DNA from 4 places in the Serratia sp. Res13-Sevr-LER1-36-b genome. Region 2 is predicted to be linked to each of the others. Evidence: predicted binding sites of a transcription regulator. Region 2 holds the regulator's gene; each other region holds the start of a gene.
The links. The regulator CRP, encoded in region 2, controls carbon source genes, mostly activating them, when cyclic AMP is high. The targets are predictions, from matches to a motif close to ATGTGANNNNNNTCACAT.

Region 1 (8,048 bases), on a different contig from region 2:
CTGCGCATCTTGTTGCTGCACCGCCTTGGCTTCATAGCTGCGGCCCAGTTGCTGTGCCAGCTTTTGTAGCTCTGGCTGCTGTTGCAGGAAGTCCCCGTACTCCACCAGCCGTTGGTAGTCACCACGTTGTAACTGGCCTTTGCTCATATCCCACAATCGGCCTGCGGCCGTGTCGTTCTCTGCCAGCACCGGCTCCAGTGCGCCGCTCAGCGCCAACCGTTCTTGTAGCTCGGCCATCAGTTGTTCACGCTCCTGCTCCAGTAACTTATGGTGCAGCATCGTGGCCTGCAGCGTCAGGCTAATGCGCCAGCGTTGCAGAAACAGGGTCTGGAAACTGCCATCGAGCGGGTGAGTGGTGAGATCGGCTGCGTCCACCATACTCCGTGCCTGGGTGTAAAACGGCGACGCGTATTGGCGTAGCAGATCGAGCGTATCGTTAAGGTTTTGCGAGAACTGGCCGTGGCTTTCCAACTGGCACTGCTGATAGCGGTAAAACTCTTGCGCCAGAACCGGCGGCACCACGGCTTGCTGAATGCGATCTTTCAGCTGTAACTTCCAATGAGGCAGATCGCGGTTGATCGCCCGACGTATCGCCGGGAATTTATTGAAAAACACCGCCAACTGCGGCGTGGCCAACATGCCAATGATCAGCTCTTCGATCAGCTCGCCTTCGGAGATCGACAACAGCATATCGAGCGTTTCGAGGCTCAGCATGGTTACTGGCCGCGCATTTGCTGGGACAGCTGTTTGATCTGCTCGGCCACCTGCAGCAGGCTGGCTTCAATTTTCGCCAACCCGGCGGCAGGGGTGAACAGGCAAGGTTGATGCTGGCTGAATAGCCGCCGCTGTTCCGCCTGGCGCTGGCTGAGTGTTTCAATTTCGTCCAGAAATTCTGGTGGGGTTCCGCCGCTCGGCTTACCCGGCATGGCCAGCAGGGAGGGCTGGCGGCTGACGTCTAACACGGTAAGGTGCAGTTGCTCATCGACTTCCAGATCGATCTGCTGGGCAAAACCAATGCCGTTGAGCTTGGCGCGCACGTCACCGCCTTTTTGCAGCCAGCTTTCCAGCATGCTGCTTTCGATACTCAGGTGGTTAACCTGGATGTCGTGCAGCTGTAGTGGTTTTTGCAGCAGCAGCGTCAAAGTGGTGCCAGTGAGCGGATGCTCCAGCACGTATTGTGGCTTGCGGCTGAACATGCCGCCTTTTTTCACCAGTTGGATGGCCTGGCGATGGCTCTGCTGCTGTTGATGCTGCATCCAGCGGGTGTGGATCTGCTGTAGTTGTATCAACAAGGTTTGTTGCTGGTAGGCCTGTTCGGTCAGCAACTGATCGATTTGTTGCTGTAACAACTTTAATGATGTCCGATCGTGCCACAGGCAATCCTTCAACAGCATTAAATCCAATGGCACGATGGTGTCGCGGCCGCTGAAAAAGGCACAGGCCTGCAGTAAGCGCAGGGATTTCTTCCAACGCCGGTCGGAAACATAAGGCGCCTGTTCCAAAGCGTCTAACCGTTGGCGCAGCAGGAAAATCAGTTCAAAGCAGTTTTCCGGCAGTTTGACCTTATCGATCAGCGGTTGCCATTGATGGAACTCTTCATCGCTGATGCTCAGCGCCTCGGGCACCGGGTTGTCGCTTTCATTCTGGCGGGCCACCAACAGAGAGCGGAAATTCTGCTTATCCTGCACCTTATCAAGCCACAGCCGGATCAGCATACGGTCATACAACGCTTCAAGGCTGCTATCGGCCTCGGGTAATTCATTGGAGGCGGTGACCAGCAGGCGCAGCGGAATGGGCTCTTCACTATTGCCGTTACGGAAACGGCGCTCGTTGATGGCGGTCAGCAGGGTATTGAGGATAGCCGGGCCTGCCTTCCAGATTTCATCAAGAAACACGATCTCGGCTTCGGGCAGATAACCCGCAGTCAGGCGCTGATAGCGGCCTTCATCTTTCAGTGCCTGGATCGACAGAGGGCCAAACACCTCTTCCGGAGTGGAAAAGCGCGTCATCAGGTATTCAAATGAGCGAGCGCTGCGGAAGGCAAATTTCAGCCGGCGGGCGATCAGACTCTTGGCGATCCCCGGTGGGCCGAGCAAGAACACGCTTTCCCCGCACAAGGCCGCCAGCAAGCACAGCCTGATAGCCTCTTGCCGTTCATAAAGGCCGCTCTCCAGCGCACTGCTGAGGCGGGAGATCCGTTCTGCCAGAAGTGTTGATGACGCCATAAAATAGCTCGCGTTGTCCGGAGGTTAGAGCCTGCCACCCAGGCCGACAGCCAATCTTGCTAGAGAATTCGATGATAAACCATCATTATTTTTAGCCTTATAGCTGGTTGATTAGTAAAATTTTTCTATGCTCAACAAGGGGGCTGATTCACATTTTGTTTATTTTTGGGGTCAGATAGTAGAGTAGGCAAGTGCTATAAATGATGCATACTGTGCGCCTTTTACCGGGTGTGACGGATCTTAGAGCCCGTATCTTTAGCCTGATGCTGATGCGTCGGTTGACGGATGATCTAGCAAAAGAAGCAAACTATGAGCACAGAACATAAACAGTCTTTATCGGCGGTTACCCTGGCGGCTATTGGGGTCGTTTACGGTGATATCGGCACCAGCCCGCTCTATACCTTGCGAGAATGTTTTTCCGGCCATTACGGTTTTGACGTCCGTCCCGACGTGGTGTTTGGTTTCCTTTCCTTAATCTTCTGGATGTTGATTGTCATCGTTTCCCTGAAGTATCTCACCTACGTCATGCGTGCGGATAACGCCGGTGAAGGCGGGATACTGACGTTAATGTCTTTGGCTGGGCGCCATACCTCGGCGCGTACCACCTCTTTGCTGGTGATCCTGGGCCTGATTGGTGGCAGCTTCTTCTATGGCGAGGTGGTGATCACCCCGGCGATCTCGGTGATGTCGGCGATCGAAGGGTTGGAGATTGCCGCACCGTCGCTGGATCCCTACATTGTCCCGCTCTCTATTCTGGTACTGACCTTACTGTTTGCAATCCAAAAACATGGCACCGGTAGCGTGGGCAAACTGTTTGCCCCGGTGATGCTGCTGTGGTTTATCGTGTTGGCCGTTCTGGGGGCGCGCAGCATTATCGCCAACCCGGAAGTGTTGCAGGCGCTGAACCCGAAATGGGCCTTCAACTTCTTTGTTGAATATAAGAAGGTATCGTTCTTCGCGCTCGGTGCGGTGGTGCTGTCGATTACCGGTGTGGAAGCGCTGTATGCCGATATGGGCCACTTTGGCAAATTCCCGATCCGCCTGGCCTGGTTCACCGTAGTGCTGCCTTCGCTGGTGCTCAATTACTTCGGCCAAGGGGCATTGCTGCTGAAAAACCCGGAAGCGATCAAGAACCCGTTCTTCCTTTTGGCCCCAGACTGGGCACTGATCCCGCTGTTGATATTGGCCACGCTGGCCACGGTGATCGCCTCGCAGGCGGTAATTTCCGGCGTCTTCTCGTTGACCCGCCAGGCCGTTCGTCTGGGCTATCTGTCACCGATGCGCATCATTCATACCTCGGAAATGGAGTCCGGCCAGATCTATATCCCGGTGATCAACTGGACCCTGTATATCGCCGTGGTGTTGGTGATTGTGGGCTTTGAACACTCCAGCAACCTGGCCGCGGCCTATGGTATTGCGGTGACCGGCACCATGGTATTGACCAGCATCCTGATCACCTCGGTCGCCATCAAGAATTGGCATTGGAATCGCTTCCTGGTGGGGGGCATTCTGGCGATGCTGCTGATTATCGATGTGCCGATGTTCTCGGCGAACGCCCTGAAGCTGTTCTCTGGTGGTTGGTTGCCACTGATGTTGGCCTTGGTGATGTTCCTGATCATGATTACCTGGAAGAGCGAACGCTTCCGCCTGCTGCGCCGGATGCATGAACACGGTAACTCCCTTGAAGCACTGATTGCCTCACTGGAAAAATCACCGCCGGTTCGCGTGCCTGGCACCGCTGTGTTTATGTCGCGGGCGATTAACGTGATCCCGTTTGCTCTGCTGCATAACCTCAAGCACAACAAAGTGCTGCATGAGCGGGTGGTGCTGCTGACCTTGCGTACCGAAGATGCCCCTTATGTGCATAACGTCCGGCGGGTAACGATTGAACAACTGTCCCCGACCTTCTGGCGGGTGGTGGCCAGCTATGGCTGGCGTGAAACGCCGAACGTTGAGGAAGTCTTCCACCGCTGTGGGTTGGAAGGGCTGCCATGCCGGATGATGGAGACGTCGTTCTTTATGTCCCATGAATCGCTGATCCTCACCAAACGGCCGTGGTATCTGTTCCTGCGCGGCAAGCTGTTTATCGCCCTGAGCCGCAACGCATTGCGGGCTGCCGACCAGTTTGAGATCCCGCCCAACCGGGTCATCGAACTGGGAACCCAGGTCGAAATCTAAATCAGGGGCTCAGCATTTGCTGAGCCCTTCTTTTTTAGCTACGCTTTATCGAACGTGAGCGAAACGTTTCGATGGCGATCACATTTCCGCTATTACAGGGTTGTCTTCCCCTGCTGATTTTCTAAACTGACCCAATAGCGAAACGTTTCGCTGCTGGAGTTTACTCATGAAAAAAGGCGTACTACTGAATTCTGACGTTTCTGCGGTGGTCTCTCGTCTCGGCCACACCGATCAGATCGCGATTTGTGATGCTGGCTTGCCGATCCCTGCCGTGACGCCGCGTATCGATCTGGCGCTGACCCAAGGGGTGCCGACATTCTTGCAGGTTGTCGGCGTGGTAACGCAGGAAATGCAGGTAGAGAGCGCCATCTTGGCGGAAGAGATCGTCAAGCATAACCCATCGCTCCACGAAGCGTTGCTGGCCCAACTGACGCAGCTTGGCCAACACCAGGGCAACACCATCAGCATCAGCTATATCAGCCACAGCGCGTTTAAAGCGCAAACCGAACATAGCCGGGCCGTGATCCGCAGCGGAGAATGTTCGCCCTACGCGAACGTAATCCTGTGCTCCGGCGTAACTTTCTGAGGCACCTATGCAACCTTTACTGCAACTGAAAGGGATCGATAAGGCCTTTCCCGGCGTGAAGGCGCTTTCTGGGGCCGCCCTGAGCGTTTATCCCGGCAGGGTAATGGCGCTGGTGGGGGAAAACGGTGCCGGCAAATCCACCATGATGAAAGTGCTGACCGGTATCTACAACAAAGATGCGGGCAGCCAATATTTCCTCGGCAAGGAAGTGGCCTTCAACGGGCCGAAGGATTCGCAGGAAGCAGGGATCGGCATCATCCACCAGGAACTGAACCTGATCCCGCAGCTGACCATTGCCGAGAACATCTTTCTTGGCCGCGAGTTCGTTAACCGCTTTGGCCGCATCGACTGGAAACGCATGTATGCCGAAGCGGACAAACTGCTGGCGCGTTTGAACCTGCGTTACAGCAGCCACCGGCTGGTGGGGGAATTGTCGATTGGCGATCAGCAAATGGTGGAAATTGCCAAGGTGCTGAGCTTTGAATCCAAAGTGATCATCATGGATGAGCCGACCGATGCCCTGACCGATACCGAAACCGCCTCGCTGTTTAAAGTGATCAACGAGCTGAAAGCCGAAGGCCGTGGCATTGTTTATATCTCCCACCGCCTGAAAGAGATCTTCGAAATCTGCGACGATGTGACCGTATTCCGTGACGGGCAATTTATTGCCGAGCGGCCGGTTGCCGAACTGAATGAAGATTCGCTGATTGAAATGATGGTGGGCCGCAAGCTGGAAGAGCAGTATCCACGCCTGAATCTGCCGCGCGGTGAAAAACGCCTGCAGGTGAGCCACGTTTCCGGCCCTGGTGTGCATGACGTCAGCTTTACTTTATACCGCGGTGAGATTCTGGGTGTGGCTGGCCTGATGGGGGCTGGGCGTACCGAACTGATGAAGATCCTGTACGGTGCGGCGCCACGTAAAAGCGGCACCGTCAACCTGGACGGCCATGAGGTGGTAACTCGTACTCCTCAGGACGGCCTGGCCAACGGTATCGTCTATATCTCCGAAGACCGTAAACGTGATGGTCTGGTACTGGGGATGTCGGTGAAGGAAAACATGTCGCTCACCGCGCTGCGCTATTTCAGCCGTGCCGGTGGTGGCCTGAAACATGCCGACGAGCAGATCGCCGTCAGTGATTTTATTCGCCTGTTCAATATTAAAACGCCGTCGATGGAGCAACCGATTGGCCTGCTTTCCGGCGGTAATCAGCAAAAAGTGGCAATTGCCCGTGGCTTGATGACCCGGCCAAAGGTGCTGATCCTCGACGAACCGACCCGCGGCGTCGACGTCGGGGCCAAAAAAGAGATCTACCAGTTAATCAACCAGTTCAAGCAGGAAGGGCTGAGCATCATTCTGGTGTCTTCGGAAATGCCGGAGGTGCTGGGCATGAGTGACCGCATCCTGGTGATGCACGAAGGCCACCTCAGCGGCGAATTCCCGATTGAACAGGCCACCCAGGAAGTGCTGATGGCAGCAGCCGTCGGCAAGCAATACGGCGTAAAGCAGGAGTAATCAGATATGAGTTCACAAAGTGTCGCAGCTAAGCGCTGGTTCAGTAAAGAGTGGCTGTTGGAGCAGAAATCGCTGATTGCCCTGCTGGTGCTGATTGCCGTGGTGTCTTCGATGAGCCCGAATTTCTTCACCGTTAATAACCTGTTCAACATCCTGCAGCAAACCTCGGTGAACGCCATTATGGCGGTCGGCATGACGTTGGTGATCCTGACTTCCGGCATCGATTTGTCGGTCGGATCGCTGTTGGCGCTGACCGGAGCGGTAGCTGCTTCGATTGTCGGATTTGAAGTCAATGCGGTGGTGGCCGTTGCCGCTGCGCTGGCGTTGGGGGCTGCCGTAGGTGCCTGCACCGGGATTATCGTTGCCAAAGGCAAGGTTCAGGCGTTTATCGCCACCCTGGTGATGATGCTGTTACTGCGCGGTGTGACCATGGTGTACACCAACGGTAGCCCGGTCAATACCGGCTTTACCGACGTTGCCGACACCTTTGGCTGGTTCGGGATTGGCCGTCCGTTGGGCGTTCCTACCCCGATCTGGATCATGGCCATCGTGTTTATCGCCGCCTGGTATATGCTGCATCATACCCGTCTTGGCCGCTATATTTATGCGCTGGGCGGCAACGAAGCGGCTACCCGCCTTTCCGGTATCAGCGTCGATAGGGTTAAAATCATCGTTTACTCCCTGTGCGGCCTGCTGGCGGCACTGGCTGGGGTCATTGAAGTGGCGCGCCTGTCCTCTGCACAACCTACTGCGGGTACCGGCTATGAGCTGGATGCCATCGCTGCGGTGGTGCTGGGTGGTACCAGCCTGGCTGGGGGTAAAGGGCGCATCGTCGGTACCCTGATCGGGGCGCTGATCCTTGGCTTCCTGAATAACGGTTTGAATTTACTGGGTGTTTCTTCCTACTACCAAATGATCGTGAAAGCAGCCGTTATTCTGCTGGCGGTTCTGGTAGACAACAAAAGTAACAAGTAACCTCTCCCCTACAGGAATCACGACCATGAAAATGAAAAAACTGGCAACCTTAGTTTCGGCCATCGCATTAACTGCCACTCTGAGCGCTAACGCCTTGGCAAAAGACACCATCGCGCTGGTGGTTTCTACGCTCAACAACCCGTTCTTTGTTTCGATGAAAGAGGGGGCGCAGTTGGAAGCCAACAAGCTGGGTTATAACCTGGTGGTGCTGGACTCCCAGAACAACCCGGCGAAAGAGTTGGCCAACGTGCAGGATCTGATGGTGCAGAACCCGAAACTGCTGCTGATTAACCCAACCGACTCTGACGCGGTAGGTAACGCCATCAAGATGGCCAACCAGGCCAAGATCCCAGTCATTACGCTCGACCGTATGGCAGCGAAAGGCGAAGTGGTTAGCCATATCGCTTCCGACAACCGCGTGGGCGGTAAAATGGCCGGTGACTTTATTGCCCAGAAAGCCGGTGCTGACGCTAAAGTGATCCAGCTGGAAGGCATTGCCGGGACATCTGCTGCCCGTGAACGTGGTGAAGGCTTCCAACAGTCACTGGAGCAGAACAAGTTTAAACTGCTG
Region 2 (8,048 bases):
AGGTGTAACGGCGAAGGTTAGATAAACTCGGCTATCTAGCTATTTGATACGGGCGACCGTAACGAGCCTTAATCACGAAGTTAATTTAAACATGCTGCTGCTGATCGATAACTACGACTCTTTTACCTACAACCTCTATCAGTACTTTTGCGAACTGGGTGCAGAAGTGCTGGTGAAGCGTAACGATGAACTGCAACTGGCCGATATCGAGCGGCTGGCACCGCAGCATCTGGTGATCTCCCCTGGCCCCTGTACGCCAAACGAGGCGGGCATCTCGCTGGCTGCCATTCGCCATTTTGCCGGTAAGTTGCCGATCCTTGGGGTCTGCCTCGGGCATCAGGCATTGGGCCAGGCGTTTGGTGCCGACGTGGTTCGCGCCCGGGAGGTGATGCACGGCAAAACTTCTGCCATCCGCCATAATAATCTCGGCGTGTTCAAGGGATTGAATAATCCGCTGACCGTCACCCGCTACCATTCGCTGATCCTGGACGCTGCCACGTTGCCGGATTGCTTTGAGGTGACCGCCTGGAGCGAACGTGACGGCGAACGTGATGAGATCATGGGGATCCGCCATCGGACGCTGGCGCTGGAAGGTGTGCAGTTCCACCCGGAGAGCATTCTCAGCGAACAGGGGCACCAACTGCTGGATAATTTCCTTGGAAGTTAGCCGTTAGTGACTTTTTAAGCTTGCTCTTGTTTGGTTTTTTATGCATATTTTGTGATTATATTTTCACTTAATGGTTAGCCGCCTGGAGCCAGTAATGACCGAAAAAACCGCAGTCACCCGCAGCACCTTTGATCAGGTTATCCTGCCTGTTTATGCACCCGCCCAGTTTGTGCCGGTGAAGGGCAAGGGGAGCCGCGTATGGGATCAGCAGGGGAAAGAGTATATCGACTTCTCTGGTGGTATCGCGGTGACTGCGTTGGGGCACTGCCATCCGGCACTGGTTGAGGCTTTAAAACAGCAGGGCGAAACCCTGTGGCATACCAGCAACGTGTTCACCAATGAGCCCGCGCTGCGCCTGGCCACTAAATTGATCGCTGCTACCTTCGCCGACCGGGTGTTCTTCGCCAACTCGGGTGCAGAGGCTAACGAGGCGGCTTTCAAGCTCGCTCGCCATTATGCCATCACCCGTCATAGCCCGTATAAGACCAAGATCATCGCGTTTAACAACGCTTTCCATGGCCGTACGCTGTTCACCGTTTCCGTGGGTGGGCAGCCAAAATATTCCGACGGCTTTGGGCCGAAACCGGCCGATATCGTGCATGTGCCCTTCAACGATCTGGCCGCGGTGAAAGCGGTGATGGACGATCACACCTGTGCGGTAGTGATGGAGCCTATTCAGGGGGAAGGGGGCATTACCGCCGCCGATCCTGTCTTCCTCAAGGGCGTGCGTGAACTCTGCGATCAACATCAGGCGCTGCTGGTATTTGATGAAGTGCAAAGCGGTATGGGCCGCAGCGGCAAGCTGTTTACCTATATGCATTACGGCATTACGCCAGACATCCTCACCACCGCTAAAGCGCTGGGCGGCGGTTTCCCGGTGAGTGCGATGCTGACTACCGAAGAGATCGCCTCGGTGATGCAGGTTGGCACTCATGGTACTACCTACGGCGGCAACCCACTGGCCTGTGCAGTGGCAGAGGCAGCGTTGGACGTCATCAACACGCCAGAGGTGCTAAGCGGGATTGAGCAGCGTCACGGGCTGTTTGTTCAGGCTTTGCAGGAGATCGGTAAAAAATACGATGTGTTCAGCGACATTCGTGGCATGGGGCTGTTGATTGGTGCAGAACTGAAGGCAGGCTATCACGGCAAAGCGCGCGATTTTCTCACTGCCGCCGCTGCACGTGGCTTGATGATCCTCAACGCTGGGCCAAACGTGATCCGTTTTGCTCCTTCGTTGGTGGTTGAACTGAAGGATATCGAGGAAGGCATGGCGCTGTTCGAGTTGGCCGTACAGGATGTGATTAAGGCTTAAGTCATTCACCGGGGCCGAACTTCAGCATCGGCTCCGGCAACCTCAGCTTTCCCGCAGTTTGCGCTTCAGCCAGATCCCATGATGTGGGCGCTGGCGCCATGCCAGTGACGAAATGGTATGCATCACGGTCAGGTGAGAAAGGATCCGCCGCAGGTGGCGTTCCATCTCGGTGATCGGCATATCAGGGTGCAGGTCCGGCGGCTTCATGATGCTGTTGCTGGTACTTGGGCCGTCATATTCCAACCGCTGCTGGCAGCTCTGCAAGGCTATCTCACAGGTTTGCAGATACTCCTGAGCCAGCTTGGGCGTCAGCATATAGTGCTCGCGTGCCAGAATGGTCATCGCATTCAGGTGTTCAACGATAAACTGGTTATGGGTGATCCACAGCCGCATATCTGCCAGATAATTCGATTCAAACCCCGGCTCCTGCATCGCCTGATTGAGCGAGGTAAACAGGGCGTTATGCGCCTGGTTGACCTGCATACGCGTGTAGGCCAGTTCACTGGGATCCGGTTCCTGCTCTTCCAGCAATAATCGCAGTGCCGTCTGATCGTGCTCTAGCGCCTGATGGGCGTTTTTACGCAGCAGGCCACTCTGCCACTGCGGCCATAGCCAGATCGTGCCGCCAAACACCAGTACGCAGCCAATAAGGGTATCGATCAGGCGGGGAACCAGGAAATGGGTGCCATTCAGCGCCAGGAGCTGCAAGGTGTAGACGGCAGTCACGGTAAAGCCCATCACCGCCAGCCCGTAGTTTTTCCGCAGGATCAGATAGGCCGCCAGGGTGATCGCCAACATGATGCTCAACGTCACGTTCTCCGGCATCTGCAGTTGCAACAGTCCGGCGGCAATCACCAACCCGGCCAACGTGCCGAGGGCACGGTGCTGGATCCTCACCCGCGTGGCGTTATAGCCGTTTTGACTGACCAGCATGATGGTCAGCAAGATCCAATAGGGTTTTGGCAGGTTGAACAGCATGCCCAGGCTGCTGCCTGCCGCCAGAATGACCCCCAGCCTGGCTGCGTTGCGCAGGGCGTTGGATTTAAACGACAGATAGCTCACCACCGCGGGCCAGAACGGCAGACGTGACTGATTGGCCATCAGATTGCGACGGTAAAGCGGGTGCTGGGTGCGCAGCAGGCGTGCGATGCGGCTGAAGTGGTAATAGCAGAACTGACCAACCGGGTTATCGGCGTGCTGTGAGGCCACTTTTTCCAGCGCCGCCAGCTCATTCTTCATACTGAAACGCGCAGAGTGCCGATGATAGAGAATATCGTCGGCCACCACCCGCAGGCGCGTGGCGATCACCTGGGCGTTGCGGCGGATAATCGCTTCGGCCTGGCTTTGCTCTACCAGCTTTTGCACTTCTTCCGGCAGATGCAGGCTGACGGTAATGTGCTCTTGCAAATCGAGCGCCACCTGAAACGTACGTTGCAGGCGCTTTTGCTCCAGGTTATTGGCATGGGGCAGGAAATTAAGCTGTTGGTATAGCAGACTGATCAGATCCATCACTTTCTGTTGGCGTTGCAACAGCGGCGGCAGGGCAGTTTCTGGATCGGTATGTTGCGTCAGTAATGAGTATTTGGCTTCAAAATAGTCGGCCAACTGCATATACAGCTGGCTTAAGGATTCGCGCATCGGCTGCTCTTTCCACAGCTTGAACCAGGCCCAGGTAAACAACCCGTACCAGGCGGTGCCGACGATATACAGTAAAGGGGCATGCCAGATTGGCACGGTGCCTACCATGCTGAGGGAAAAGATGGCGGCAACCAGTGCGGCTGGTAGCAGGCGGGCATGCAGCGGACTGATCTCACCGCTGACGCCGAGCAACAGCGCCATTCCCAACATCAGTAAGGGCAGGGGAAGCTCCCACAGCAGGGCTTGTTGCAGCAGAAAGCTACTGAGTGCGAATAGGGATCCACCCACGACCAGGCGTTTGAAAAAGCGTTTGTGTGGCGTATCCAGCCCGGCAATGTTGCAGCAGGCGGGCACCAACGAGAACAGCATGCCGAGTTGCAGGTTGCCAATCAGCAAACCAAACGCCACCGGCAGGCACAACACCAGCGTTTGCCGCAGTGCGTAGTTGACTTCCGGGTGGTAGATCAGGCGGCGCCACATGGTTGGCTATTCAGTAGGTAAAGAAACGGCGCATTGCTGCACCGTTTCCCTGGGGATTAACGCGTACCGTACACGACAATGGTTTTGCCGTGCGCGGAGATCAGGTTTTGATCTTCGAGCATTTTCAAAATACGACCGACGGTTTCACGTGAGCAACCGACGATTTGGCCAATTTCCTGGCGGGTGATTTTGATCTGCATGCCGTCTGGGTGAGTCATGGCATCAGGTTGTTTTGCCAGGTTCAGCAAGGTCTGAGCAATGCGGCCGGTAACGTCAAGGAAGGCGAGGTTACCCACTTTCTCTGAGGTGACTTGCAGGCGGTTAGCCATCTGTGCGGACAGGCGCATCAGGATATCCGGGTTAACCTGGATCAACTGGCGGAATTTCTTGTAGGAAATTTCAGCCACTTCACAGGCGGTTTTGGCCCGTACCCAGGCGCTACGCTCCTGGCCTTCTTCAAATAATCCTAGCTCGCCGATGAAATCCCCCTGGTTAAGGTAGGACAGGATCATCTCTTTGCCTTCTTCATCTTTAATCAGCACCGCGACGGAGCCTTTGACGATGTAGTAAAGCGTTTCGGCCTTTTCACCTTGGTGAATCAGCGTACTCTTCGATGGATATTTGTGGATATGGCAATGAGACAGGAACCATTCGAGAGTCGGGTCTGTTTGCGGTTTGCCGAGAACCATTCGCTGTTATCCTCTGTTGTTATCGCTGCCTTGTATCACAGGGGTCAGAGTTCCCTGTAAAACGTGCTTATAGCCCGGTGTTTTAATTGTGGCTATCAACAGGTTTTGAGGCGTGTTATAGAAATACGCTTGTGCTCTAGCATATTAACTTGCAGGGAGAGCTGCAAGCTACATTCTGTTAACAAACCAATATAGGGGCCTTTCCTTGGACGTATCCCTGAAATCGGTGACCTGGAAAGAGTTATTGCGGCTCTGTTTGTAGCACAGAGTGAGGCGGGTGTCTTGTGTTGTCTCGCTTCAGCATGATTAGCATCAGGTTACGTTGCCAGAATGTATGCGAAAGCGTACCCTGTTTTTAAGAAATTAACCGGAGTGTGTAACATGCAGGCAAGAGTTAAGTGGGTAGAAGGGCTGACATTCCTGGGTGAGTCTGCGTCCGGCCACCAGGTGTTGATGGATGGCAACGCGGGCGATAAAGCGCCAAGCCCGATGGAAATGGTGTTGATGTCCGTTGGCGGCTGTAGCGCCATCGATGTGGTGTCGATCCTGCAAAAAGGGCGTAACGATGTGCGTGACTGCGAGGTTAAACTGACCTCCGAGCGTCGTGAAGAAGCACCGCGTCTGTTTACCCATATCAATCTGCATTTTATCGTCACCGGCAAAGGGCTGACCGACAAGATTGTGGAGCGCGCGGTGGATCTTTCCGCCGAGAAATACTGCTCCGTCTCCTTGATGTTGGGTAAAGCCGCCAGCATCACCCACAGCTTCGAAATCCGCGAAGTGGCCTGATCCTACCAAGGGTAGCGCAGGCAGTGGGCACGCAATAAATCAAGAAATCGCCGTGCCGTCACGGTTAGCGGCGATTTCTGTGAATACAGCACGCAATATTGCGCCTGCGGCAGCGTGTCGATAGGCAATGCCACCAGCCGATGCTGCAAATGGAACGGTGCACTCATCGCCCGCGCCACGATAGTCAAATAATCCGCCTCTAACACCATGTTCAAGCCACAGGTCACAGAGTCCGAGCGAATGGGCGAACGGGTCAATTGCTGATAGAAGGTGCCTAACATCGCGCGCAACTGCTGGTAATACCCCATATCGGTTTCCGGTAATAACCACTTGGCCTCACGCAGTTCGTCCAGCGAGGTTGCCTGCGCCAGTGGGTGCCCCTGGCGTGCGATAATGCAAAAAGAGGCGTTGAACAGCGGTTCACGCACCAGATCCTCCAACGGCAGTTCCGGGCTGACGGTACCCACGGCAAAATCCAGGCGGCCTTCGCGCAATGCTGGCAGCAGCGTAGACAGCTGTGCTTCGCGGATCAGCAGATTGGCCTGCGGAAACGGCTGTTTGAAGGCTTCGACCAGATCCGGTAATACCGTCAGGGCGAGTAGCGAAGAGCAGCCAATAGCGACGTTACCTTGCGAATGCTGATTCAACTGCTGGATCTCGTCGGCGGCGCGCTGCAATTCCTCCAGGATCAATTGCATTCGCAGGGCGAAGGCGCGGCCGGTTTCGGTCAGCGTCATTCCTTGGCTGCTGCGATTGATCAACTGGGTTTCCAGGATCTGTTCCAGTTCACGGATGGTACGGCTCACGGCAGGCTGAGACTGCTCCAGCGCGCGCGCCGCCCCGCGAATACTGCCGCTGCGGATCACCTGCTGGAAGACTTTCAACTGTTGTAACTTCGGTAAATAGCGCATTCCCCACCCTATCAATAAAAAGCATCACCCCTTACAAAACTGTATCTTATGCCGCTCGGCAAAAGGCGATAATTTCAGCGTGTTATTGTAAGTGACTGTTATTAAAACTATAAAGTGACCTTGATCACATTATTAAATACGCCGGCCCTGCGGGTGGGCTGCCTGGGTGATAACTTAAAGGGATATCGGCGATGAAAAATCGTTCGCTAATGATTTTTTTGCTGTTTGTGGGCTATGTCGTGGTGTACATCGATAAAACCGTGATGGGTTTTGCGCTGTTACCTATCGAACACGAATTCAATCTACAGCCGGAACAGCTGGGCTACATTACCGGGATGTTTTTCCTGGCGTATTCCCTGTTCCAGATACCGGCGGGCTGGCTCAATGACCGCTTTGGCTTTAAGAAAGTGCTGTGCAGTTCGTTACTGCTGCTGGGGGGATTTGCCCTGTGCTTCGGCATTCTGGGGTTCGGCCTGGGCCTGCTGGTGACGTTCCGCTTCCTGTCCGGTATTGGCCACTCCGGCTATCCGTGTTCCTGCGCCAAGGCGGTAGTGGCGAATTTCCCACTGGAACAGCGCACCTTCGCGCAGTCCATTCTGCTGTCCTCCGCCGGGTTGGCGATGACCGTCGGGCCGCTGGTCGCAGTCTATTGCCTGGATCACATCGGCTGGCGTGGGTCGTTCTCTGCGCTTGGCCTGTTGGCATTCGTGATTGCCGCCTGCATCTTGTGGCTGGTTCCCAATCCGCCACAGGCGGCACCCGCCAAAGCTGGGGCAGCCGCAGCCAACTATAAGGCCCTGCTGAAAAACCCAATCGTGTTGCTGCTGTTTGTGGCGATCTTCTGTATCAACATCCCATCTTACGGCCTGATGGCCTGGCTGCCGAAATTTCTGGTACAGCAGCGGGGAATGCCAATTGACGTTTCCAGCATGGTGGTAGCCGCCGGTGGTCTGGGGATCTGGATCTCTTCACTCGGTACCGGCTGGCTGGTCGGGCGCTACCTGCAAGGGCGTGAGCCGTGGGTGATCTTCTTCAGTTCTCTGCTCAGCGCCTTGTGCATCTGGCTGGTGTTTACCAGCGAATCAGCTCTGACAGCCAGCCTGTTCTTGTTCCTGGGTTATATCTTCCTGATGGCCTCGTTCGTTACCGTGTTTACCCTACCGATGAAGCGCTTGCCTACGGAAGTGATGGGTGCAGCAATGGGGCTGATTAACACCGGCGGCACGTTGGGTGGCTTTGTGGCCCCTATCGCCATCGGGTATCTGATCACCATCAGCCACAACTACATGACGACGTTTATCTTTTTGGCACTGGCTATGGTGGTTTCCGGGCTGGTGATCCTGCCATTGGCGGGCAAAGCACGCCAACCAGCACTGAATTAAGGAGTATGAACATGAACATTGAACAACTGATTGCTGGCGTGGAACAACAGGTATTACAGTGGCGCCGCCACCTGCATGCCAATCCGGAGTTGTCATTCCAGGAAGCGCAGACGGCAGATTACATTGCCGGGCAGTTGGCCAGCCTTGGCCCGTTGAAGATCTCACGTCCTACACCAAATA
Region 3 (8,048 bases), on a different contig from region 2:
GTCGAGGTGGAAACTGTTGGTGTAATAACCCTTGTCTGTCACCCCAGCGACTACGCCAAACTCGCTGGTATCCAGGCGGCAGAAGCGATCGCACAGGTTCTCACTTGGTGTGCTGTATAGGCTGAAGCCGTAGCCGGTTTCTTCTTTCCAGCTTTCGGTGGCGTTTTTCAGGCGCTCAACGATGGCGACAGCTTTGGCGCGCAGTTTCTCGTCGTCGTACACGTGTTTTTCTGCGCCAAACAGTGCATTGATGGTTTCATGCACGCCGATGTAGCCCAGCGAAATCGAGGCGCGGCCGTTCTTGAAGATCTCCGCGATATTGTCGTCGGCTTTCAACCTTACGCCGCAGGCTCCTTCCATATACAGGATCGGTGCCACGCGGGCCTTGATGCCTTCCAGGCGGGCAATGCGTGTCATCAGGGCTTTCTTGGCCAGCAGTAGACGCTCATCCAGCAACTGCCAGAAGCGCTCTTCGTTACCCTGAGCTTCCAGAGCAATACGCGGCAGGTTCAGGCTGATCACGCCGATATTGTTGCGGCCATCGTGGATTTGCTCGCCGTTCTCTTCATAGGTGCCAAGGAAGCTGCGGCAACCCATCGGCGTTTTAAACGAACCGGTGACCTTGACCACCTGATCGTAATTGAGAATGTCCGGATACATGCGTTTGCTGGCACATTCCAATGCCAGCTGTTTGATGTCGTAGTTGGCGTCACCAAATTTGTGATTCAGGCCGTCGCGGATAGCGAAGACCAGTTTCGGGAACACGGCGGTTTTACGGTTTTTACCCAGCCCGGCGATGCGATTTTTCAGGATCGACTGCTGGATCATGCGCGATTCCCAACTGGTGCCCAGGCCGAAACCGAAGGTGACAAACGGCGTCTGGCCGTTGGCGGTGTGCAGGGTATTGACTTCGTATTCCAGAGACTGGAAGGCGTCGTAGCACTCTTTCTCGGTGCGGGTCATCGCATAGCCAGCCACGTCAGGGATCTGCCACTGCTGCGCTACCTGCTGATGCTTGCGGAAGCTCTCGGTAACGAAGGGGGCCAGGATCTCATCGATGCGGTTGATGGTGGTGCCGCCATAAATATGGCTGGCGACCTGGGCGATGATCTGCGCGGTCACGGCGGTGGCGGTGGAAATTGACTTTGGCGGCTCGATCTCGGCGTTACCCATCTTGAAGCCGTTGGTCAGCATGCCTTTCAGATCGATCAGCATACAGTTGAACATCGGGAAGAACGGTGAGTAGTCGAGATCGTGATAGTGGATTTCGCCGCGCTCATGCGCCAACACCACGTCGCGCGGCAGGATATGCTGTTTGGCGTAGTGCTTGGCAACGATACCGGCCAGCAGATCGCGCTGGGTAGGGATCACCTTGCTGTCTTTATTGGCGTTCTCATTGAGCAGCGCGACGTTGCTTTGTTCCACCAGACCACGAATTTCCTGATTCAACCGCCCTCGCAGCTCACGCGAGACGTCACGATCGTGGCGATATTCGATGTAGGTACGTGCCAGTTGCTTATACGGGCCAGACATCAGCTGGTTTTCTACCGCCTGCTGGATTTCGTGGATGTCGACACGCGGTCGGTTTTCCATCTGTTGAGCGACCACGCGGGCGACGGTAGCACAGTAGTCGGCATCGACAACTTCAGCGGCCAAAGCGGCCCGCTCGATGGCCTGCTTGATCAGCATCTCGTCAAAAGATACCTGGCAACCGTCCCGTTTAATCACTACTGGTTTCACGTTGTAACTCCTGTCCCCATGGGGGAGCGTCGGCTTATCCACAGGGCAAAACCGCAGGGCGCAAGGGCTGCGGAGGGTGTGGATGATATTGTGGATAACTACTACATATAGGTGATTGAATCTCTATGGGCACTATATATGGGTGTGGTGCCGATTTTTTTGACGTGGGTCAAAGAATGGGGGGAGCAGTTTGAACCCTGTACAGTTACCCGTTACAGGAATATTTGTAACCCTTGCTATCAGCGGCTTGAATGGAAAATGCCGATTATCCGAAAGATTGTTAAAGCGTGATTGCGATCGCATCAAGCAGAAGGGCGACGAAAATGCGCCAGTAAAAAATCGACCCAGACGCGCACCCGTGGCGGCAGATCTGCCGAGGCATAGTAGAGCCAGATTTGCGTGGGTTTTGGCCAGTGATCTTGCAGCACTGGCAGCAAGGTTCCCTGGGTAAAATGTTGTTCCACATACCAGCGCGACAGGCAAGCTATGCCCAGCCCGGCCAGCGCGGAATCTAGCAACATCTCCGGGCTGTTGGCAGTCAGTCGGCCATGCAGATCCAGCGTTTTGTGTGCCAGTGGCCATTTTACATTACGCCCGGTGGCCGGATTGCGGTGCAGCAGGCAGCTATGTTGCAGCAGATCTTCCGGCACCAGCGGTGTGCCATGTTGGGCAAGGTAACCGGGGGCGGCAACCAATAGCATCTGCATCGGGTAGAGCGGGCGTGCTACCAGCCGGCTATCGGGATCGACCTGGCTGCCGATGCCCACATCAAAGCCTTCACCGACCAGGTTCACCACCCGGGCATCTAGCGACAGATCCAGATCGATCATCGGGTAGCGTTGTAAAAACTCAGGGATCAGCGGCATCAGTACCTGGCGGCCAAAGCCAGGGATCATGCTGACGCGTACGCTACCGGCAGGAGGGAGTTGTGCGCCCCCGGCCAGCTCCAGCGTGGCGGTCAGCGCTTGCCATAGCGGTGCTACCTGTTCCAGCAGGGCTTTGCCTTCGTCAGTCAGCACCACGCTGTGGGTGTTGCGTTGGAACAGCCGCAACGCCAGCTTCTCTTCCAGCACGCGGATATTTTTGCTGATCGCTGCCGGGGTCACGCCCAGTTGCCGTGCAGCAGCGGAGAAGTTTTGTGTCTGAGCGGCGCTGAGAAACGCCGGTAACAGGCGGTGCACGTCAATCGGCAGCGACATAGTGGTTGATACTTTAGGTTGAAGTTAATGTGCCTGTTTACAGACTACACCGGAAACGGAGTAAATGAAAAAATGGCTTACTTTCGATAAACAAGGATTTCCCCATGTCGCGTATTTTAGTGTTGGCCGCTCACCGTTTCCCTGACGACTCCCGTATCAATAAAGCGCTGATCGAGGCGCTGCGTCCTTTACCTAACGTCACCGTGCATGAACTGATGCGCGTTTACCCTGACTACCAGATTGATGTGGCCCGCGAGCAGGAACTGTTGCAGGCGCACGATGTGGTGGTGATGCTGTTTCCGTTCTATTGGTACAGCTCACCGGCGATCCTCAGCGAATGGCAGGATGCGGTATTAACCCATGGTTTCGCCTATGGCAGCGAAGGTACCCAACTGCAGGGTAAGCCTTTGCAACTGGTGGTCAGCACCGGGGGCAACGCGCAGGCCTATTCACCGGCAGGGTATAACCGCTATCCGGTGGCCGACCTGCTGCGGCCGTTTAACGCCGTCGCTAACCTGACTGGCATGGATTACCTGCCGCCACACCTGGTGCAGGGCGTATTTGATATGAGCGATGAAGTGTTGGCTCAGGAAGTGACGAAGGTAGTGAAACTGGTACAGAGTTTTTAAGTTCGGGGACATCGTGAACACTTAACACCGAAGTTTGCTGCTCGGTGGTAAGTGTGGCCCCCGCTTGATGACTAGCTCGGGCTACTCCCTCTCCCTTTGGGAGAGGGTTGAGGGTGAGGGGCCGTATTACAGAATACCCGCGCCGATTGGGAACAGCGGATCGACAGAATCGTGCGGCACGTCCTCTTTCTGGTCCAGCACCGCCTGCCAGCTGGATGGCAGCTCAAACGGTAATTTACCCTGTGCCTTGCTCTTGCCGGTGATCACATCCAGCACCGCCTCATCGGATGCGCCGAAGTTGGCCAGCAGTACGTCGGTTTTATCCACGATGTTGGTCAGGATTGCCGGGCGATCGAGGTAAACGGAAATCACCGTTGGAATGTTGAGCGCCTTCACCTGTTTGATCAACTGATAGTCTTCACTGCCGCTGTAAGTGCCAGCTTTCTGATCCAGCACCACGGTATCGGCATCGTCAAAGCCCAGTTGGCCGAAGTTGACCGAAACGCCAAACGGGTAGTGCGGATCGTTCTGATGCGGTGTATCTACTCGCAGGATGGCGATCTCTGCCTCCTCCGGCGTAGCGACGACTTCCAACCCATAGCGTGCCGCCACGGTAGCGTTGACGTTATGCAGGAACACCTTCTTGCCGCTCAGCGCCAATGGCAACAGGGAGTTATTATTCTGCAACAGGATCTGCGCACGGCGCTGTGCATCATCCCCTTTCTGCTGGAACTCCGCGTTGCCGACAATTTTCACCGCTTTGGCTTCGTCCACGTAAGGTTTCTCAAACAGCCCCAGCTCAAACTTCTGCTGCAAAATACGCGTGACGGAAGCGTCGATAGTGGCGATCGGCAGCTGTTGTTGGTTGATGGCTTCTATCAGATCGCTGGGATCGCTGGTACCACCGAACTGATCGATCCCGGCTTCCACCGCTTTCACTACACGTTCCTGGCGGGTGAGGTTCTCAACGCCCCACGACATGCCGATCCCGGCAGCCCAAGGCGAGACTCCGGCGGCGATGTCGGCATCGCTGATACCGGTGGCGCATTTACCTTCGCAGCTTTCCAGGATGCCCCAGTCACTCAGCACTACGCCGGTGAAGCCAAAGCGGCCACGCAGCATCTCGGTCAACACCTGCTTATTAAAGCCAAAACCCACTTCTTCAATCAGCTGATCCTTGTACCACAGGTTGATCGGTTGGCCGTAATAGGGCATCACCGAGGCCACATTGGCGGCAAACGCCCCTTCAAACGGTACCAGGTGGTATTCCAGATTCTCACCTGGGTAAACCTGCTCTTTGCCAAAGATGTTGTGTGGATCCAACCCGCCAAGCTGTGGACCGCCACCGGCAAAGTGTTTTACCACGGTGATGACGCTGTCTTGGGTCAAGCCTTTATCACCATGCTGGAAGCCTTCGATATAGGCTTGTACCTGGCGTTTGGCGAGCTGGTTATCCTCACCAAAGGTACCGTTGATACGGCCCCAGCGCGGTTCGGTGGCAAGGTCGGCCTGCGGTGATAACGCCATATGGATGCCAACGGCCCGGTATTCCTGACGGGCAATATCACCAAAGGTTTTGGACAGTGCCGTATCATCGATTGCCGCCAGGCCGAGCGGTTCCGGCCATTGTGAGAAACTGCCTGCCGCGACGCTGGTGGCATTAGGATCGTTAACGAAGTGGTTGCGCGGGTCGGTACTGATGGTCACCGGAATACCGAGGCGAGACTTCTCGGCCATTTCCTGCAGCGCATTGTTATCGGCGGAAATATGCTGTGGATCGCCTGCCATACGGGTAATGAAGGTGTTGACGAAGCGTTGGTTAACATCTTCTTCGGCGGCGCTGATATCGACGCGGCCAGCACCATCGAGGCCAATGGTACCATGCATCATGGCACCGGCTTTTTCTTCCACGTTCATGCGGGCGGTCAGGTCGCGGGCGCGGGTGGCGCTATCAAGACGCCAGTCTTCATAAGGGTCTAGCTGGCCGTTTTTATTCAGATCTTTAAATTTCAGCCCGTCGACGGTAAGCGTGGGAATATTTCTGCTCTCCAGCTCCGCCTGATTGCTCGGAGTAATCTTGGTGTCATTATTGTCACAGCCGGTCAATCCGGCGGCAAATAAACCACTGACTATAAATATCGACTTCCTTTTGATGGTCATAAAAATGCTCCATTTCACGAGAGGTAAAAAGGCCGATGGGAAAAATCAGTCTGGTGGTTTATTTAAAAATAGTTATATTTATTATGTATTTATTGTTTTAATATAATTTTTTCCTATTATTACATGTTTTTTTTACAGCGTGAAATAAATCTATTTACGATTTGAGATATCCTTCACATTTTGATTTGGATGCAGATCTTTTCACGCCTGAAATAGCGTAATGATGATTTAGGCAGAAATTTAGGGAAGTTAAGTGAAAGCAAGAATAATTGTACTGGGTGACTTATTTATTCGGGGAATAATAAAGGTCAGTTACTTGGTGTTAAATATATGATTCAACGGCAGGGCGTCGCGGTGTGATCCGCTGCTTGTTGGCCCCTGCCTGGCGCTGAGTAACAGAGAAAGTGTTCCCAGCGCCAATTTCATTGTTCGATCCATGCAAAATTATTGTTTTTAAAACAATTATGTATAGATTTTAGCAAACAACTCCCGGTGACCAATCAGGACTCCAGCAGCCACCAACTCGCTTCGAAAGGCCGCAAAACTCCGGCCCGTGGCTGCTCTACAGCATCCATATAGTTGCTGATCAGTGGGCGCCACAGTTCAGAAAATTCAACGCCTGCGGCATCCCATGCCAACGGTTCGCGGCTCAGGTTCGCAACGACCAGCAACCGTTGCCCATTCCAGCTACGTTGATAGCACCACAATGCCGGGTGAGCCGGGGCCAGATCCTGATAGTCACCGTGAGTCAGCAGCGGATACTGCTTGCGCAGGGCGATCAGATGGCGATAAGCGTAAAACACCGAATCCCGATCGGCCAATGCCGCCGTGGCATTAATCTGCGGGTAGTTCTCTGCACAGGCGATCCACGGCGTACCGGTGGTGAAGCCAGCGTGGGTTGTTGCGTCCCACTGCATCGGCGTACGGCCATTGTCCCGTGATTTGTTGGCCAGAATAGCCAACAGTTCGTCTTCGTTTCTTCCCTGAGCCTGCAGTTCGGCGTACATATTCAGGCTTTCCACATCGCGATAGCTTTCGATCTGCTGGAAGCCCGGATTGGTCATGCCGATCTCTTCACCCTGATAGATATACGGCGTGCCCTGCATACCGTGCAGCACCATCGCCAGCATCTTGGCAGCGGTGACTCGTAGCTCGCCCTCGTCGCCAAAGCGCGAAACGATGCGCGGCTGGTCGTGATTACACCAGAACAGCGCGTTCCAGGCGCGGTTATGCATGCCTTGCTGCCAGTGGTGGAAAATCTGCTTCAGTTCGACGTAATCCGGCGCGGCCAACGTCCATTTCTGCCCGTTGGCATAGTCCACTTTCAGGTGGTGGAAGTTGAAGGTCATCGACAGCTCGGCACCGCTTTGCGCCGCATACTGCTGGCAATGCTCTAGCGAGGTTGAAGACATCTCGCCCACGGTCATCAGGCCGCGTGGCTGGAACACGTCGCGGCTCATCTCCTGCAAAAACTCGTGAATGCGCGGGCCGTCGGTGTAGAAACGGCGGCCATCGCCCTGGCTATCGCTTGGGAAGTCCTGCTGCTTGGACACCAGGTTGATTACGTCAAGACGCAGCCCATCCACGCCTTTGTCTGCCCAGAACTGGCACACTTTTTTCAGTTCTTCGCGCACCGGCGGGTGTTCCCAGTTCAGGTCGGCCTGCTCGGTAGCAAACAGGTGCAGGTAGTATTGGCCGCTGTCGGCGTGCCATTGCCAGGCGTTGCCGCCAAACTTGGAACGCCAGTTGTTGGGCAGGGCATCACCTTCGCCATCGCGCCAGATGTAGAACTGGCGTCGCGGGCTGGCAGGATCCTGCGCAGCCTTAAACCACGGATGCTCGGTGGAGGTGTGGTTAAACACCATATCCATCACGATACGGATACTGCGCTGGTGGGCCTGCGCCACCAGGTGTTCGAAGTCGGCCATGGTGCCGTAAGCCGGATCGATGGCGCAGTAATCGGCGACGTCGTAGCCATTATCGACCTGAGGCGAGACATAGACCGGCGTTAGCCAGATGGCATCGACGCCCAGCTCTTGCAAATAGTCCAGCCGTTGGGTCACCCCGGCCAGATCGCCATAGCCGTTACCGGTGCTGTCCTGGAAGCTCTTCGGATAGATTTGATAAATAACGCCGTTCTGCCACCAGGGAATTACATTGCTCATAAAAAAATACCTTTCAGTTTAAACCGGTAACTCGCCGCGGCTGGCTTTGCGTTTGTAAACCATCATGGTCAGCAGCAGCGGGATCACCACGGCCACCAGGATGGCTACCGAGTAGATCAGCCAGAACTGCGGTTGGATAGACAGGATGCCAGGCA
Region 4 (8,048 bases), on a different contig from region 2:
GGCGCAGTCTGATCGTGCAGAAAGTATTGCCAAAGCCATTGATGGCGTGAAAAGCGTCAAGAACGATCTGGCGGTAAAACCTTAATCGTCAGTAACAGTAAGCAATAACTCCCAGGCTAACGCCTGGGATGTACTACCAGAAATAGAATAATCCGCAGTTTTAAGCCGCACCCAGCAGGGGCGAGCCAAACGCGAAATTTTTATCACCATGGTAAGGAGAGGCTTATGTTTCGATGGGGCATTATATTTTTAGTGATTGCATTGATCGCCGCAGCACTGGGTTTTGGTTCGTTGGCAGGTACTGCCGCCTGGGCCGCCAAAGTAGTGTTCGTGGTAGGGATCATTCTGTTCCTGGTCAGCCTGTTTACCGGCCGTCGGCGTCCTTAGCGTCTCTCTAAACTGTAACAAAGCTTGATTCTTTTTCTCTGCGCCAGGAGGCAGGTCATGAATAGCGACATCATTGTTGGCCGTTGGAAACAGCTGAAAGGCCAGGTTTGGCAGGCATGGGCGGAGTTTTCCGGCAATGACGGCCTGTGGCTGGCAGGGAGCAATGACTGCCTCTCTGGCGTATTACAAGAAGATTACGGAAGAGAGCAAGAAGAGGTATCCTCGGGAAAACGGCCACATTGAGGATACGGGGTTGGGATACAGAATACCCATCACGCTCGGTAATATAGAACCCCTGGCGTATAAACCATACCGGCCCGGTAAAATGGCGCTGGTGTGTGAGGGCGGCGGACAGCGCGGTATCTTTACCGCCGGCGTACTGGATGAATTCCAGCGCGCACGCTTTAACCCTTTTGATCTGATGATTGGCACCTCTGCCGGTGCGCAGAACCTCTCGGCATTTATTTGTGGCCAGATGGGCTACGCACGGCGGGTGATCACCCGCTACACCACCTCTGCCAATTTCTTTAACCCGCTGCGCTTTGTGCGTGGCGGGCATCTTATCGATCTCGACTGGTTATTGGATATCACCTCGCAACAGTTGCCGTTGGCTTTTGACGTGGCGGAAAAGCAGCTGATTAATGGCCGTGAATTTCTGATGTGTGCCTGTCGCAGCGATGACTTTACGCCGGTTTATCTCCCTGCGGCACGGGATAGCTGGTTACCGGCTATCAAGGCCTCCAGCGCCATCCCCGGGTTTTATCGTATGGGCGTAGAGCTGGATGGCATCAGCTATCAGGATGGCGGCATCAGCGATGCCATCCCGGTCGAAGAGGCCTATCGCCGTGGGGCGGATACCATCGTGGTGATCCGCACCGTGCCTTCACAGATGGCCTATACGCCGAAGTGGATGAAACGCATGGAGCAATGGCTGGGTGAAAGCAGCCTGCAGCAAATGGTGCGGCTGTTGCAGCATCATGAGCAGAGCTATTTGCGCATCCAGCAATTTATTGAAAAACCCCCCGGTAAACTGCGCATCTTCGAAATATTCCCGCCTAAGCCGCTGGCGAGCAATGCGCTCGGCAGCCGTTTGCCTGCGCTGAATCGCGATTATCATCTGGGCCGCCGTTGTGGGCGCTATTTCCTGGCGACGGTAGGCCACTGGCTGCTGGAGCAGGAAAAGAACGATGGCATGACGGTAACAACATCACTTTCCCGTCGTCTGATCCAGCCGGAAACCGTGCGGATGCCTTCGCCGATTATTACCGATGTGCTTAACCCGCAGGGCCATGCCGTGCAGCCTGAAGCGCCACCAAAAATCATCCTGCCAGGTGACGGAGATGTGCTGTGAGTTACGCCTTTACGGATACTCATTGCCACTTTGATTTCCCGCCTTTCAGCGGGGATGAGCAGGCGAGCCTGGCATTGGCCGCGCAAGTCGGGGTGCAGCAAATTATTGTGCCAGCGGTCACGGCCGATCGCTTTGTGCGTATTCTCAAGCTGGCGCGCGAACATACTCCTTTGTTTGCCGCGCTGGGGTTACACCCGCTGTATATCGCTCAGCACCATGATGAGCAGCTTGAACAACTGGCAAGTTACCTGGCAAGCAAGCCGCATAAGCTGGTGGCGGTGGGGGAGATTGGGTTGGATCTGTATATGGCCGAGCCGCAGTTTGAACGCCAACAGGCGTTGCTCAAGGCACAACTGAAGCTGGCAAAACAGTATGATTTGCCGGTGATCCTGCACTCCCGCCGTAGCCACGATCAGTTGGCTGCCGCATTGCGTCGTACCGAGGTACCGCGCCGTGGCGTAGTGCATGGTTTTGCTGGCAGTCTGGCTCAGGCGCAGGCCTTTATTCGCCTGGGTTATTACATTGGCGTTGGCGGCACGATCAGCTACGAGCGGGCGCAGAAAACCCGTCAGGTGATGGCGCAGTTGCCGTTGACCTCGCTGTTGCTGGAAACCGATGCACCGGACATGCCGTTGGCGGGTTATCAAGGGCAGCCGAACCGGCCTGAACGGGCTGCGGAGGTGTTTCAGGTGCTTTGCCAACTACGGCCTGAATCTGCCGATGAGATTGCCGAACAGCTACAACAAAATAGCCAATCCCTGTTTGCATTGGATCCACACCTCTCACTTTAAATGTGACTTGAATCACGTTGTGTGATTTTCAGTTGCTTCTACTTGTATATATTTGTGACATAAAACGAGTCTCATCCCGCCTCGCTCAGTATAATTGCGTCCCATTATCGCCCTTGGGCAACCCGTTTTATCCAGCGGGCCGGGGGTATTTCTTCTTCGCAACAGGGACATACTCGTATGCAACTCTTCATGAGCCTGGTCGGTATGGTGGTCTTGATCGCCATTGCGGTGCTGCTTTCCAGCAACCGGCGCGCTATTAAACTGCGTACCGTACTCGGCGCGTTTATCATCCAGATTGGCATTGGCGCGCTGGTGCTCTATGTCCCGATCGGGCGCCGTATTCTTGGTGGCATGTCGGAAGGGGTGGCAAACGTCATCGCTTACGGTAACGAGGGCATCTCTTTCATCTTTGGTGGCCTGGTTTCCGACAAAATGTTTGAAGTGTTCGGCGGTGGCGGCTTCGTGTTCGCCCTGCGTGTGTTACCGGTAATTGTGTTCTTCTCCTCGTTGATTGCGGTGCTCTATTACCTGGGCATCATGCAGGTGGTGATCAAGCTCTTGGGCGGTGGTTTGCATAAGCTGTTGGGTACCTCGCGGACCGAATCGCTGTCAGCCACGGCCAATATTTTTGTGGGGCAGACCGAAGCGCCGCTGGTGGTGCGCCCTTATATCGCCACCATGACCCAGTCGGAGCTGTTTGCCGTAATGTGCGGCGGCCTGGCTTCGGTAGCCGGTTCCGTGCTGGCGGGCTATGCCCAGATGGGCGTACCGTTGGAATACCTGATCGCCGCTTCCTTTATGGCCGCACCGGGTGGATTGCTGTTTGCCAAACTGATGGTGCCGGAAACCGAAAATACCCAAGACCGAGCCGATGCGATGAAGCTGATCGCCGAAGACGAGCGCCCGGCAAACGTCATCGATGCCGCTGCCTCTGGTGCGGCCTCTGGCATGCAACTGGCACTGAACGTGGGGGCGATGCTGTTGGCATTTATCGCTCTGATCGCGCTGCTTAACGGTATTCTTGGCGGTATTGGTGGCTGGTTCGATTTCCCACAGCTGTCACTGGAACTGATCCTGGGCTGGGTGTTCTCGCCGATCGCCTTCCTGATTGGTGTGCCTTGGAGTGAAGCGATGGTGGCGGGTTCGTTTATCGGCCAGAAGGTGATCGTTAACGAATTCGTGGCCTACATGAACTTTGGTGCTTACCTGCGTCCGGATGACGTGGTGGCTGCTGAGGGGCTACAGGTGCTGTCACAGCACACCAAGGCGATCATCTCCTTTGCGCTGTGTGGGTTTGCCAACCTGTCTTCCGTAGCGATCCTGCTGGGTGGTCTAGGCAGCATGGCTCCAGGTCGTCGTCACGACATTGCTCGTTTCGGGTTAAAAGCGGTGGCCGCCGGTACCTTATCCAACCTGATGAGCGCCACCATCGCCGGATTCTTCCTGGCGTTGTAAGCTATACTTGATATCAACAACCAGGTTCCTGAAGGGGCCTGGTTGCCTGCAAAAAGGGCATTCGCCTAATGACCGCCGTCTCTTTAGTGAATTTGTGAACAATATCGCGTTATTTTGTGATGATCTTCACATATAATTCAGTCCTGTTACAGTGCTATCCTGTGTAGTGTGAATCAGAACACAAATATGCCAGAGTGGTCGTGTTCAAATAGCGATTGCTGGCTATGCGAAAATCGAAGGGCTATGTGCGGTGAGAAGGATCTCAGTTGCTGGCGTGGGAAGACTATCCCGCGCGCTATCTTCAAGGAACCAAGTCCGCTCGCCAACATCAGAATGCTCAGTTGGAGAGTTTTATGACCGAATTAACCGCAGCAGCGCAACGCGCGCTGAACCTGATGGATTTAACCACGCTGAACGAAGATGACACCGACGAGAAAGTGATCGCGTTGTGTCGTCAGGCGAACAGCCCGGCAGGCCATACTGCCGCCATCTGCATCTATCCGCGTTTTATCCCGATTGCCCGCAAAACGCTGCGTGAGCAGGGGACGCCAGATATCCGTATCGCCACCGTCACCAACTTCCCGCATGGCAATGATGATATCGACATCGCTGTGGCAGAAACCCGTGCAGCCATCGCCTACGGTGCCGATGAAGTTGACGTGGTATTCCCTTATCGTGCCCTGATGGCCGGTAACGAGGAAGTCGGGTTTGAACTGGTCAAACAGTGCAAGCAAGCCTGTGCTGCTGCCAACGTGCTGCTGAAAGTGATCATCGAAACCGGTGAGCTGAAGCAGGCGGAACTGATCCGTAAAGCCTCCGAGATCTCCATCAAGGCCGGGGCTGATTTTATCAAGACTTCTACCGGTAAAGTGCCGGTCAACGCCACGCTGGAAAGCGCTGAGCTGATGATGACCGTGATCCGTGATATGGGCGTAGGCAAAACCGTTGGCTTCAAGCCAGCCGGTGGCGTGCGTACCGCAGAAGATGCTCAACAGTATCTGCAACTTGCCGGGCGTCTGCTGGGAGAAGACTGGGCCGATGCGCGCCACTTCCGCTTTGGTGCGTCGAGCCTGTTAGCCAGCCTGCTGACCACGCTGGGGCATAGCACCCAAGCCGCTGGTAACGGTTACTGATTTTCACTCACGTCTTGTTGCGTTGGGGCTGCCAAGCGGCCCCGTTAACGCAGCGCGCAGGCGTATCGAATGACTCTATTTAGCTAAAACAGGGGGCTACTTTGTTCTTGGCACAAGAAATAATCCGTAAAAAACGTGACGGGCAACCGTTGAGCGAAGCCGAGATCCGCTTCTTCATTAACGGCATTCGCGATAACGTGGTGTCAGAAGGGCAGATTGCTGCACTGGCGATGACCATCTATTTCCACGACATGACCATGCCAGAGCGCGTGGCGCTGACCATGGCAATGCGTGATTCCGGCACGGTGTTGGACTGGAAAAGCCTGTCGCTGAACGGCCCGATTGTGGATAAACACTCCACCGGCGGTGTGGGCGATGTGACTTCGCTGATGCTTGGCCCGATGGTGGCAGCCTGTGGCGGCTACGTGCCAATGATTTCAGGCCGTGGTCTGGGTCATACCGGCGGTACGCTGGACAAGCTGGAAGCGATCCCTGGCTTTGATATTTTCCCGGACGACAACGCGTTCCGTAAGATCATCAAAGACGTTGGCGTGGCGATTATCGGCCAGACCAGCTCACTGGCTCCGGCAGACAAGCGTTTCTACGCGACGCGTGATATCACTGCTACCGTCGACTCCATTCCGCTGATCACCGGTTCTATTCTGGCGAAAAAACTGGCCGAAGGGCTGGATGCGCTGGTTATGGACGTGAAAGTTGGCAGCGGTGCTTTCATGCCGACCTATCAGCTTTCTGACGATCTGGCGCAGGCGATTGTGGGCGTTGCCAACGGAGCCGGTTGCAAGACGACCGCGCTGCTGACTGATATGAACCAGGTGCTGGCTTCCAGCGCTGGTAATGCGGTCGAAGTGCGTGAAGCGGTACGCTTCCTGACCGGGGAATATCGCAATCCGCGTCTGCTGGAAGTGACCATGGCGTTGAGCGTGGAAATGCTGCTGTCTGGTGGCCTGGCTACCGACGATGCTGACGCGCGCGCCAAACTGCAGGCGGTGCTGGATAACGGCAAAGCGGCGGAAATCTTTGGCCGCATGGTGGCGGCACAGAAAGGCCCAAGCGATTTTATCGAGCGTTACGACAGCTATCTGCCAGCCGCGACGTTAACCAAGCCGGTTTATGCCGAGAAACCAGGTATCATTACCGCGATGGATACCCGTGCACTGGGTATGGCGGTGGTGTCACTGGGCGGTGGCCGCCGTCGCGCGACCGACAGCATCGACTACAGCGTGGGCCTGACCGATGTGGCTCGCCTGGGCGACACTGTCGATACCCAGCGTCCATTGGCGGTGATCCATGCCAACGACGAAGAGAGCTGGCAGCAGGCAGCAGATGCGGTACGCGGCGCGATGGTTCTGGGCGACAAAGCGCCAGAAGTCACGCCGGTGGTTTACAAACGCATCACCGAATAACCTCTGTCTAAAGAATCAGGAGTGGCAGCGGCCTTTTCGCTGTCGCCCTCAGCGTGAATACGCAGGAGAGTATGATGAAACGTACATTTATTATGGTATTAGACTCATTCGGCATTGGCGCGAGTGAAGATGCCAAAAGCTTTGGCGATGAAGGCTCCGATACCCTTGGCCATATTGCTGCTGCCTGTGCACGTGGCGAAGCCAACGTGGGCCGTAGCGGCCCGCTAACCCTGCCAAACCTGAGCCGTCTGGGCCTGGGCAAAGCAGCGGAAGAATCCACTGGCAAGTTCCCGGAAGGGTTGGATAAAGACGCTGAAATCATCGGTGCTTACGGCCATGCCAGCGAGCTTTCCTCCGGTAAAGATACGCCATCAGGCCACTGGGAAATTGCCGGTGTGCCAGTCTTGTTCGACTGGGGCTACTTCTCAGACGAGCACAACAGCTTCCCGCAGGAATTGCTGGACAAGCTGGTGGCGCGTGCCAACCTGCCGGGTTACCTCGGTAACTGCCATTCATCCGGTACCGTGATCCTGGATCAACTGGGCGAAGAGCATATGAAAACCGGCAAGCCGATTTTCTACACCTCTGCGGACTCGGTTTTCCAGATTGCCTGCCATGAAGAAACTTTCGGCCTGGATCGCCTGTACGAGCTGTGTGAGATCGCTCGTGAAGAGTTGACCGAAGGTGGCTACAACATCGGCCGTGTGATTGCCCGTCCGTTCCTGGGGAATAAGCCGGGTGAGTTCCAGCGTACCGGTAACCGTCACGATCTGGCCGTGGAACCCCCAGCTCCGACCGTGCTGAAAAAGCTGGTTGATGAGAAGGGCGGCGAAGTGGTTTCCATCGGCAAGATTGCCGATATCTATGCCAACGTGGGGATCACCAAGAAGGTGAAAGCTACCGGGATCGACGCCCTGTTCGACGCCACTTTGGTCGAGATGGAAAAAGCCGGTGACAACACCATCGTATTCACCAACTTTGTTGATTTCGACTCCTCCTACGGCCATCGCCGTGACGTAGCGGGTTATGCAGCCGCGCTGGAGCTGTTCGACCGCCGCCTGCCAGAGCTGCTGAAGCTGGTGAAAGGGGATGACATCATCATCTTCACCGCTGACCACGGCTGCGACCCGACCTGGCCAGGCACCGACCACACCCGTGAGCATATCCCGGTTCTGGTCTATGGCCCGAAAGTCAAACCAGGCTCGCTGGGGCATCGCGAAACCTTCGCCGACATCGGCCAGACCGTCGCCAGCTATTTTGGCGTGTCACCGATGGATTACGGCAAATCCATGCTTTAATACCGCTTTTAATGACGCTGGCCTTCACGCCAACGTCTTTATTTCAATGAATTGAGGGAAGTGATTATGGCAACGCCACATATTAACGCTGAGATGGGTGATTTCGCTGACGTAGTGCTGATGCCGGGGGATCCGCTGCGGGCAAAATACATCGCAGAAACCTTCCTGGAAGGCGCTGTGGAAGTGAACAACGTGCGTGGCATGTTGGG

Region 1: the regulator CRP is predicted to act here: its motif matches at 4,470-4,487, upstream of rbsD (D-ribose pyranase).
Region 3: the regulator CRP is predicted to act here: its motif matches at 5,890-5,907, upstream of IMQ33_RS16555 (glycoside hydrolase family 3 N-terminal domain-containing protein).
Region 4: the regulator CRP is predicted to act here: its motif matches at 4,099-4,116, upstream of deoC (deoxyribose-phosphate aldolase).

Annotation. Positions count from the first base shown of each region.
Region 1 covers NZ_JADACK010000011.1:210,888-218,935, forward strand. The annotation lists gene viaA (ATPase RavA stimulator ViaA) at 1-714, opposite strand, end outside; gene ravA (ATPase RavA) at 717-2,225, opposite strand; gene kup (low affinity potassium transporter Kup) at 2,535-4,403, shown strand; gene rbsD (D-ribose pyranase) at 4,570-4,989, shown strand; gene rbsA (ribose ABC transporter ATP-binding protein RbsA) at 4,997-6,502, shown strand; gene rbsC (ribose ABC transporter permease) at 6,509-7,477, shown strand; gene rbsB (ribose ABC transporter substrate-binding protein RbsB) at 7,503-8,048, shown strand, end outside.
Region 2 covers NZ_JADACK010000045.1:4,845-12,892, forward strand. The annotation lists gene IMQ33_RS25800 (aminodeoxychorismate synthase component II) at 92-667, shown strand; gene IMQ33_RS25805 (aspartate aminotransferase family protein) at 762-1,979, shown strand; gene IMQ33_RS25810 (YccS/YhfK family putative transporter) at 2,022-4,097, opposite strand; gene crp (cAMP-activated global transcriptional regulator CRP) at 4,154-4,786, opposite strand; gene IMQ33_RS25820 (OsmC family protein) at 5,168-5,575, shown strand; gene IMQ33_RS25825 (LysR substrate-binding domain-containing protein) at 5,578-6,486, opposite strand; gene IMQ33_RS25830 (MFS transporter) at 6,678-7,868, shown strand; gene IMQ33_RS25835 (amidohydrolase) at 7,874-8,048, shown strand, end outside.
Region 3 covers NZ_JADACK010000020.1:536,167-544,214, reverse strand. The annotation lists gene nrdD (anaerobic ribonucleoside-triphosphate reductase) at 1-1,740, opposite strand, end outside; gene IMQ33_RS16565 (LysR family transcriptional regulator) at 2,043-2,939, opposite strand; gene IMQ33_RS16560 (NAD(P)H-dependent oxidoreductase) at 3,044-3,568, shown strand; gene IMQ33_RS16555 (glycoside hydrolase family 3 N-terminal domain-containing protein) at 3,695-5,728, opposite strand; gene treC (alpha,alpha-phosphotrehalase) at 6,229-7,893, opposite strand; gene treB (PTS trehalose transporter subunit IIBC) at 7,912-8,048, opposite strand, start outside.
Region 4 covers NZ_JADACK010000020.1:352,529-360,576, reverse strand. The annotation lists gene osmY (molecular chaperone OsmY) at 1-85, shown strand, start outside; gene IMQ33_RS15770 (DUF1328 domain-containing protein) at 226-387, shown strand; gene IMQ33_RS15765 (CsbD family protein) at 445-630, shown strand; gene IMQ33_RS15760 (patatin family protein) at 641-1,738, shown strand; gene IMQ33_RS15755 (TatD family hydrolase) at 1,735-2,529, shown strand; gene IMQ33_RS15750 (NupC/NupG family nucleoside CNT transporter) at 2,719-3,984, shown strand; gene deoC (deoxyribose-phosphate aldolase) at 4,338-5,117, shown strand; gene deoA (thymidine phosphorylase) at 5,219-6,541, shown strand; gene deoB (phosphopentomutase) at 6,616-7,839, shown strand; gene deoD (purine-nucleoside phosphorylase) at 7,906-8,048, shown strand, end outside.